One region of the Paenibacillus sp. FSL H7-0350 genome, then DNA from elsewhere that is predicted to be linked to it. Evidence: a T-box and tRNA genes for the amino acid it is inferred to sense, from the RefSeq annotation. Region 1 holds a T-box; the other holds one or more tRNA genes.
The links. A T-box is a leader RNA that pairs with one kind of tRNA and senses whether it is charged. The one in region 1 lies ahead of lysS (lysine--tRNA ligase), so its partner is inferred to be a tRNA-Lys.

Region 1 (5,023 bases):
TTGCTGCTGCCGAGCAGCAGGTGAAGCGGAATGCCCACCGACAGCAGAGCCGGAATCGCGATCAGTCCGCCGCCGCCCACTACAGAATCAATTAATCCGGCCAGAAATCCGCAACCCACCAATATAAGAACCATACTGAGTGTCCAGTCTTCCATTCCTGCGCCATTCCCCCTGTTACTCTAATCTAATTCCATCCGTGAGCGGCATACCAGACGCCGTCCCTGAATGTATTCCAGGCCTCCTGTACGAACGGAATGATATTCTCCGGCAGTGCATCCACCGGGAACCAGCATACCTCATCGCATTTGTCCGGCTCCATGTTGCGGATCTCTCCAGTCCACTGCTCCGCCTTGAAAAAGAAATCCACCCGCTCATCCCCGGAGGTACGCAGGTGCATCGTTCCGATCAGGGTAAGCTCGGCAGGAGCAATAACAGCACCGCATTCTTCGCGGACCTCACGGATGGCGGCAGTATGAAGCGGCTCTCCGCCATCCAGCTTCCCGGCAGGCAGTCCATACTCCCCGTCATGATGACCCGTATTCGCGCGCCTGAGCAGCAGGACTTGCCCGTCCTTAATCAGAAATATATGGACTACACTGACTAATCGAAAGACTTCCATTTCCAGTTCTTCCCCTCTACTCTCACTTACGAAAGAATAAGCGGACAAGCCTGGAAATCGGCATGCCCGCTTATTCAAAATACCGCTATTCTATTCTCCCAAATCCACGTTGTGATAAACCTGTTGTACATCGTCCAGATCTTCGAGCGCGTCGATCAGCTTCTCGAATTGGGCCTGTGCATCTTCAGGAATCGCCACATCATTCTGTGGAAGCAGCGTCAGCTCGGCTACCGTAAATTCGGTAATCCCTGCGCTGCGGAAGGCTTCCTGTACTGCATGGAACTGGTCCGGTTCGGCGTATACAATTACCGCCTCATCCTCTTCCAGCACATCGCGGACATCCAGGTCTGCTTCGATTAGAAGCTCCATCACCTCATCCGCAGATTTACCTACCACCCCGATGACAGCCGTTGGATCGAACATATACGTAACCGATCCGCTGACGCCCATATTGCCGCCATTCTTGCTGAAGGTAGAACGAACCAGCGGAGCCGTACGGTTGACGTTGTTAGTCAGCGCATCGACTACAATCATCGAGCCGCTTGGACCGAAGCCCTCATAACGCAGCTCTACGTAATTCTCATCGCCGCTGCCTTTGGCTTTCTCCAGGGCACGGTCAATAATCGCTTTCGGCACATTGTAGGTCTTGGCACGCTCGAGAACCACCTTAAGCGCCCGGTTGGATTCCGGATCAGGCTCACCCTTCTTGGCAACCACATAGATTTCTACTCCGAACTTGGCGTAGACCTTACTTGTATTAGCATCCTTGGATGCTTTCTTTTCCTTAATATTATTCCATTTACGACCCATATCGTTACCGCTCGCTTTCCAACATTTGATGTTAAATAGTCCTGTACATTATACCTCTCTTCAATCAATCCCGTAAAGGGCTGTCCACACACCTTCACAAATCCAGCAAATTCAGCATCCGCTCTGTGCCCGCCGCCTGAATCAGCCAGGGCAGACGCGGACCCTCCCCGGCACCAAGCACCAGCTGATAAATGATAGTGAACAGTCTTTTTTGCCGGCTGCGCATCGTCTTCTTGTCTTCATGCTGACAAATGGCGTAGATTTCGGTCATCCGCTGCGTCTCGTCCAGCTCCCTGCTCCGTAGCAGACTGCATAAGCTCCGCAACCATTTCAGCTCTACTCCGGTAAGAGAATGATAATAAGCATAATTGGGCGAGTCTTGAATCGTCACCAGCTTGTGCGGCATCCAGTTCCTGATCCAGTATTCCGCCCGGTCCGCCACCCTCTGCAGCCGCAGCTCATCTGCATCTTCCCCGTTTCTGTTGAACATCTCCCGGAGCCTTCCCCTGTCGAAGTTAATTAAGGGAAGCAGACTGGCTACCTGACCGAAGCTAACGGTGGTTCCAGCACTCAGTGGAGAGTCGCTTAGCAGAGACAGCTCCAGCGCACCCGCAAGATCGCCCGTTAACGTGCCTGCCCGCGCTCCTGCAGCATAACGCTCGAACTCCGCATAATTGCGCAGCACATCCTCATCCAGCCCGATATGGAAGGCGGCATTCGGCTGGTATTTGGCGAACAGGAACAGGATATTCTCAGGGTCATAGACCTCTAGCAGATCATCTGGAGTGTAATTATGCCCGGAGGAGCTGGACATTTTGGCGAAGCTGCCTTTGATGCTGATGAATTCATATGGCTCATACACAGGTGGTGAATACCCGAAGATCTGCTCTGCGATGACCGCAGCCACATTATAGCTCCCTGTCTCAGACGAATGGTCACGGCCGCCCGGCTCGAATACGACCTGTTCCTGCTGCCAGCGCATCGGCCAGTCGATTTTCCAGTGCAGCTTGATATTGTCCGCCTGCGGAATATGTACGATATCGCAATGACCACAGCCGCAGCGGTAAGCCACAGTCTCCGCTGTGTCGTCGTAATCCAGAATGGTGGTCGAGTCTTTGCCGCAATGCCCGCAATAGAGATGGATGGGATAGAATGCAGCCCGTTCCTCCGCCGAACTCCCGCCTGTTTTGAATGACATCAGGATATCGTAGATCTCTCCCCGGCGGCGCAGGGCGTGCAGAATTTGCGGAGAATAACGGCCTGACTGGTATTCCCGGCTCTGATAGATGAACTCTGGCTCAATCTCAAATACCTGAAGCGCCTGCTGGAATTCCGACTCGAAATGTGCCGCATACGAAGCATGACAGCCATACGGACAAGGCACCTGCGAATAGGGAAGCCCAATATAATCAGAGAAGCCAGGGTCTACGTGGGCCGGCACTTTACGGAACCGGTCGAAGTCATCCCACGAGAAAATAAACCGCACCTCCTTCCCCGCCCGCCGCAGCGCCTTCGCCACAAATGCAGTCGTCACCACCTCGCGGAAATTCCCGATATGAACGGACCCGGACGGGCTGATCCCGGATGCACATACATACGTCTGCCGCTGCGGATGCTCCGCGATTAACCGGCTTGCCATTCTCTCTGCCCAATGCATGATAATCACCTCTACTGTTTGATATAGTTGGGTAAAAGCAAAAAAACTCCCGCGCTCAAGATTAATATCTTGAGGACGAGAGCTTGAATCAGCTTCGTGGTACCACCTCTGTTCACGGACAAGTTGCCTTATCCGCCTCTTCGGGTACGGCCATAACACTTATACCCTATCTCTGTAACGGGAGATCCCGGCATACCATCCTTGGACATCCTGTGCCCAATTCCCTATGCAGCTCGGAGACTTTTTTCAGATCAGGCGATTCGCTGCTCCCTTTCACCACTCTGGAGCTCTCTGTGAACGCTGCCGCCTGCTTACTCTTCTCTTCATCGCTTGTTGCTGTAAGTTGTTATCAGCCATTTTACGCTGGGGTGGATGGTTTTGTCAATGAAACTTAAGCTCCAAACAACGTACAACCTCACCAACACATAACTCTTCACTGACCTTTTGGAATCCTAAAGACTCATACAACAATCCGGCTATCCGGTTGTCGGGTCTATGGCCGATCATTAATCGGGTACACCCTTCGTTTCGCATATGCCCGATTAATTTCACCATGGCTTGTCTGGCATAACCCTGTCCTTGATGATGCTCATCAATCATAAGGGCAGGTATCCAGCAGTTACCGTCCTCATCGGGAGTTGTACAAAAGACAATAAATCCTACCACCACATCTCCTGAATAAATGGCCCCCAGCTCAAATTCCTGCACGAATTTTGCTTCAGCAATCCAATTAACCACCGGAGCAGGAAAAACGCTTTGTTGCTCTGGCTTCACTTTCAGCAATGTGCAATCATACCAGTTCTCGGCCGATACAGGTCGTAGTTCAATAACCATCATATTCCCTCCAGAGATATAGACTCAGTATTGAATCCGCTCCCAACATTATACTGTAGAGGGAATCCGTACGACTGGTACAGAATGGTTAAAGAAAAAGACTACAACTACGAAAAGGAGGATTGCCACCCCCGGCAATCCTCCCCACTAACTTACACCCAAACCTCATTCGCCGTCTCAATCACCAGCCGCAGCTTATCCCACTGCTCTTCTTCTGTCAAAATATTGCCTTCCTCCGAAGAGGCGAAGCCGCATTGTGTACTTAGGCATAGCTTGTTGATGTCTACATACTGTGCAGCTTCTTCGATACGCGCGATGAGCTGCTCTTTACTTTCCAGACCGCCATGCTTCGTCGTCACCAGTCCCAGCACCACGAACTGGTCCCGGATGAAGCGCAGCGGCTCGAAGTCGCCGGAGCGTTCATTGTCGTATTCGAGGAAGAACGCGTCCACGTTCGTATTCGAGAACAGCTCCTCGGCGACCGGCCCGTACCCTCCGGCGGCGAACCAGGTCGAGCGGAGATTGCCCCGGCATACATGCAAGGCAATGGTCATGTCCGCCGGGCGGCCGGCAATGCTCTCGTTGATCAGCCGGACGTAATCTTTGGCCAGCTGATCCGGGTCAACGCCCCTGCTGCGCAGATGAGCACGATGTCTGCCGCTGCACAGCGTCCCCCAGGTGGTATCATCCAGCTGCAGATAACGGCAACCGGCATCATAGAAGGCCTGAATCGCCGACCGGTACACCTGAATGATGTCGCCGTACAACGTTTCGGTATCAGAATAAATCTCGTTTCCGTTATACTCCTGCACGAAATGGAACAAAGAGGGGGAAGGAATCGTCATTTTGGCCATGGTCTCTCCGGCCATCTGCTGCAAGCTGCGGAATTCCTCGACCATAGGATGGTCCCCGAAGGCGATTTTACCGGTAATTCTGAAGCTCTCGGCCCGGTTCAACTGTTCTTTGGTAGCCCCGGGGGTACCACCAAGCGTAATCCTTCCAGTACCCTCAATCCCCAGGAAGAAGTCAAGATGCCACCAGGAGCGGCGGAATTCTCCGTCTGTGACCGCATGCAGCCCAAGCGCCTTCTCCTGCTCCAGCAG
Region 2 (5,023 bases), 3.6 Mb from region 1:
AATACTACCTGGCGACCGATAGTGAAACAGTACCGTGAGGGAAAGGTGAAAAGCACCCCGGAAGGGGAGTGAAATAGAACCTGAAACCGTGTGCTTACAAAAAGTCAGAGCCCTCTTTATGGGTGATGGCGTGCCTTTTGTAGAATGAACCGGCGAGTTACGTTTAACATGCAAGGTTAAGGTGAGAAGCCGGAGCCGCAGCGAAAGCGAGTCTGAATAGGGCGACTGAGTATGTGGACGTAGACCCGAAACCGTGTGATCTACCCCTGTCCAGGGTGAAGGTGCGGTAACACGCACTGGAGGCCCGAACCCACGCATGTTGAAAAATGCGGGGATGAGGTGGGGGTAGCGGAGAAATTCCAATCGAACTCGGAGATAGCTGGTTCTCCCCGAAATAGCTTTAGGGCTAGCCTCGGTGAATGGAGTGGTGGAGGTAGAGCACTGATTGGGTGCGGGGCCCGCAAGGGTTACCAAGCTCAGTCAAACTCCGAATGCCATTAACTTCTTGCCGGGAGTCAGACAGTGAGTGCTAAGATCCATTGTCAAAAGGGAAACAGCCCAGACCATCAGCTAAGGTCCCCAAGTGTGTGTTAAGTGGGAAAGGATGTGGAGTTGCACAGACAACCAGGATGTTGGCTTAGAAGCAGCCACCATTGAAAGAGTGCGTAATAGCTCACTGGTCGAGTGACTCTGCGCCGAAAATGTAACGGGGCTAAACACACCACCGAAGCTATGGCTAGATGCTTTGCATCTGGGGTAGGGGAGCGTTGTATGTGGGTTGAAGGTGTACCGTAAGGAGCGCTGGACAGCATACAAGTGAGAATGCCGGTATGAGTAACGAAAAGATCAGTGAGAATCTGATCCGCCGAAAGCCCAAGGTTTCCTGAGGAAGGCTCGTCCGCTCAGGGTAAGTCGGGACCTAAGGCGAGGCCGAAAGGCGTAGTCGAAGGACAACAGTTTGAAATTACTGTACCACCGTAATCCGCTATGAGCGATGGGGTGACGCAGGAGGGTAGTGACGCGGACTGATGGATGTCCGTCTAAGCAGTGAGGCTGGTGTGTAGGCAAATCCGCACACTATTAAGGCCAGGCTGTGATGGGGAGCGAAAATTATAGTAGCGAAGGTCATGATCTCACACTGCCAAGAAAAGCCTCTAGTCAGGAGAAGGTGCCCGTACCGCAAACCGACACAGGTAGGCGAGAAGAGAATTCTAAGGCGCGCGGAAGAACTCTCGTTAAGGAACTCGGCAAAATGACCTCGTAACTTCGGGAGAAGAGGTGCCTCGGTAGGGTGAATAGCCCGAGGGGGCCGCAGTGAAAAGGCCCAAGCGACTGTTTAGCAAAAACACAGGTCTGTGCGAAGCCGTAAGGCGAAGTATACGGGCTGACGCCTGCCCGGTGCTGGAAGGTTAAGGGGAGTGGTTAGGGGTTAAACCCGAAGCTGTGAACCGAAGCCCCAGTAAACGGCGGCCGTAACTATAACGGTCCTAAGGTAGCGAAATTCCTTGTCAGGTAAATTCTGACCCGCACGAATGGCGTAACGACTTGGGCGCTGTCTCAACGAGAGATCCGGTGAAATTTTAATACCTGTGAAGATGCAGGTTACCCGCGACAAGACGGAAAGACCCCATGGAGCTTTACTGCAGCTTGATATTGAATTTGGGTACGATCTGTACAGGATAGGTGGGAGCCGTTGAGGCAGGAGCGCAAGCTTCTGCGGAGGCGCCGTTGGGATACCACCCTGATCGTATCTAGGTTCTAACCTAGTACCGTAATCCGGTACGGGGACCGTGTCAGGCGGGCAGTTTGACTGGGGCGGTCGCCTCCTAAAGAGTAACGGAGGCGTTCAAAGGTTCCCTCAGAATGGTTGGAAATCATTCGCAGAGTGCAAAGGCATAAGGGAGCTTGACTGCGAGACCTACAAGTCGAGCAGGGACGAAAGTCGGACTTAGTGATCCGGTGGTACCGCATGGAAGGGCCATCGCTCAACGGATAAAAGCTACCCTGGGGATAACAGGCTTATCTCCCCCAAGAGTCCACATCGACGGGGAGGTTTGGCACCTCGATGTCGGCTCATCGCATCCTGGGGCTGAAGTAGGTCCCAAGGGTTGGGCTGTTCGCCCATTAAAGCGGTACGCGAGCTGGGTTCAGAACGTCGTGAGACAGTTCGGTCCCTATCTGTCGTGGGCGCAGGAAATTTGAGAGGAGCTGTCCTTAGTACGAGAGGACCGGGATGGACGTACCGCTGGTGCATCAGTTGTTCCGCCAGGAGCATGGCTGAGTAGCTACGTACGGACGGGATAAGCGCTGAAAGCATCTAAGCGTGAAGCCCCCCTCAAGATGAGATTTCCCAGTATGTAAGACCCCTTGAAGACGACGAGGTAGATAGGTTGGAGGTGGAAGTGCAGCAATGCATGGAGCTGACCAATACTAATCGGTCGAGGGCTTATCCAAATTTCTAACACGCAGATTCGTTTCGGATTCAGTTTTCAGGAATCAAGTTCCTGTGCGGATTTACATGGCTACCATTAATTTGGAGAGATACCCAAGTGGCTATAAGGGGACCCTCTGCTAAGGGGTTAGACTGCGTAAGCGGTGCGAGGGTTCGAATCCCTCTCTCTCCGCCATTATAAATCCAATACTTGTAGTGTGGCGGCGTAGCTCAGCTGGCTAGAGCGTACGGTTCATACCCGTGAGGTCGGGGGTTCGATCCCCTCTGCCGCTACCATACATACCCGGAGGCTTAGCTCAGCTGGGAGAGCATCTGCCTTACAAGCAGAGGGTCGGGGGTTCGAACCCCTCAGCCTCCACCATTTTTATTTTTGAATTGTATTGCCTTACACCGTGCCGGTGTAGCTCAACTGGTAGAGCAACTGACTTGTAATCAGTAGGTTGGGGGTTCAAGTCCTCTCGCCGGCACCATTTTTAAGAGCAAATTGTGGAACCGTGGTGTAGTTGGCCTAACATGCCTGCCTGTCACGCAGGAGATCGCGGGTTCGAATCCCGTCGGTTCCGCCATTTTTTTGTTTTTCAGGCTTTTTTCATGGCTCGGTAGCTCAGTCGGTAGAGCAAAGGACTGAAAATCCTTGTGTCGGGGGTTCGATTCCCTCCCGCGCCACCATACATGGAGGCTTAGCGAAGTGGCCAAACGCATCAGACTGTAAATCTGCTCACGTACGTGTTCGGTGGTTCGAATCCATCAGCCTCCATCCCTTTTTATGAGCCATTAGCTCAGTTGGTAGAGCACCTGACTTTTAATCAGGGTGTCGAAGGTTCGAGTCCTTCATGGCTCATCTTAAATCAAACGGTCATCACTTTAGGTGGTGGCCTTTTTTTGTATTTGATATATGTTTCAATAATGCTCATAAGCGCAAATTCCGCATTTTACAGCAAAATATGATAAAATAAGCGAAAAAAGCAAAAGTGGTGGAGAATGGTGATGATGGATAGTGAGGGTTTGCGTCAAAAATTGGAGCAACTCACCGGAAAGAGGACCGGAATCAAGCAGCTGGGGAGGCAGCATTCCGCTTCACTTTTTGGCATAGGTACGGATAAGGATCAGGAATTGCCGGTCATTCATGAGGGATATCTTTGGCTTCCCCTCTATGAGAATGATGGCCGTGTTACAACAGTATGGGTGGAGACAGAAGGGCTGTCACCGCTTGAGCTGCAATTGGTGAATTATGCCGGGCGCAATTTTGCGGTAGCACTGAAGGCAACCGGCTTCAAGGAAGAAGGAGAGATGGAGGCAAGGCAGCTTAGCGGATGGCTGAACGCCCAACTGGAGCAGGAGAAGGACGATGCGGAGATCCCGGATGAAATCTCACTGAAGGGCCGGCTGTTCGGAGATATGATTCCCTTCATGCTGGTAAGCGAGAATGTTCATAATCCGCAAATGACGTATCGCTCCTTAATGAAGCTGCTGCGCAGTTATTTCGAGAATGATGTATTGCTGGTTCCTCTGCAGGATAAGGAATGGTTAATTTTAGCCCGTAAGGAACTCCTCACTGACGGAGATGATAAAGAGGATGAGGAAGAGAGTGCTGAGGATTTGCTGTCACAGACTTCTATGGGGCTGCATGAACTGATTGCGAGCGAGTGGGTGGGCGTCTTTCATCTTGCAGTCTCTCCAGCCATTATTCCGGTTAAAGGTCTGACAGGAGCAGTCGCCTTGCTGCGGGAGACTATTATTCTTGGCCGCATCTTCCAGGTAGGGGATTACATTCATCTGCCGTGGGAGCTGCACATGGAGCGGCTGGTTAACAGTATTCCAGATGACCGGCGGAGACAACTGCTGGGCCAGATCGGTGATTATACAGCGGTACTGGCGGATAAGGAACTGCTACTGACGCTGGATACCTTTTTTGAAATGGACTGCAATGTCAGTGAAACCGCCAAGAAGCTGTACATTCACCGTAACACGTTGCTCTACAGGCTGGACAAAATCAAACAGGAAACGGGTGCCGATGTCCGCAGCTTTGGGGATGCCGCTATTGTGAAGCTTGCCATGTTATTGTATAAAGTGACGAAAAGAAAATAGGTTTTTTGTGAACCTTACAAATAGCCATGAGGCCGGCTCTGGGGTAAGATAAGTGTACAAGAAAGCGTTTGATTTTCTAATCCAATAATAGACTCGAGGGGGAAATACAATGGCAGGCGTACGTTTAGAGCATATTTTCAAAAAATACCCGGGTTCCGATAAAGCAACAGTAATCGATATCAATCTTGATATTAAAGATAAGGAATTCCTCGTACTGGTTGGTCCTTCCGGTTGCGGTAAATCCACAACCCTGCGTATGATCGCTGGTCTGGAAGAAATCTCTGAAGGTAAAATGTACATTGGTGACCGTGTAGTGAATGACGTTGCTCCTAAAGACCGTGATATCGCGATGGTATTCCAATCCTACGCCTTGTACCCGCACATGAGTGTATATCAGAACATGGCTTTTGGTCTGAAACTGCGCAAAGTGAAGAAAGAAGAAATCGACAAGAAAGTGCGCGAAGCAGCAAGAATCCTGGATAT

Region 2: it has a tRNA-Lys gene. The T-box ahead of lysS (lysine--tRNA ligase) is inferred to sense a tRNA for this amino acid. The anticodon was not compared.

What each region holds. Positions count from the first base shown of each region.
Region 1 covers NZ_CP151972.1:569,622-574,644, reverse strand. The annotation lists gene NYE24_RS02780 (TSUP family transporter) at 1-155, opposite strand, end outside; gene NYE24_RS02775 (NUDIX domain-containing protein) at 185-619, opposite strand; gene NYE24_RS02770 (YebC/PmpR family DNA-binding transcriptional regulator) at 710-1,429, opposite strand; gene lysS (lysine--tRNA ligase) at 1,524-3,086, opposite strand; T-box leader at 3,155-3,422, opposite strand; gene NYE24_RS02760 (GNAT family N-acetyltransferase) at 3,468-3,923, opposite strand; gene NYE24_RS02755 (5-methyltetrahydropteroyltriglutamate--homocysteine S-methyltransferase) at 4,073-5,023, opposite strand, start outside.
Region 2 covers NZ_CP151972.1:4,528,989-4,534,011, forward strand. The annotation lists rRNA gene NYE24_RS20815 (23S ribosomal RNA) at 1-2,454, shown strand, start outside; tRNA gene NYE24_RS20820 (tRNA-Ser) at 2,536-2,627, shown strand; tRNA gene NYE24_RS20825 (tRNA-Met) at 2,652-2,728, shown strand; tRNA gene NYE24_RS20830 (tRNA-Val) at 2,738-2,813, shown strand; tRNA gene NYE24_RS20835 (tRNA-Thr) at 2,847-2,922, shown strand; tRNA gene NYE24_RS20840 (tRNA-Asp) at 2,941-3,018, shown strand; tRNA gene NYE24_RS20845 (tRNA-Phe) at 3,046-3,121, shown strand; tRNA gene NYE24_RS20850 (tRNA-Tyr) at 3,127-3,209, shown strand; tRNA gene NYE24_RS20855 (tRNA-Lys) at 3,221-3,293, shown strand; gene NYE24_RS20860 (helix-turn-helix domain-containing protein) at 3,458-4,540, shown strand; gene ugpC (sn-glycerol-3-phosphate ABC transporter ATP-binding protein UgpC) at 4,650-5,023, shown strand, end outside.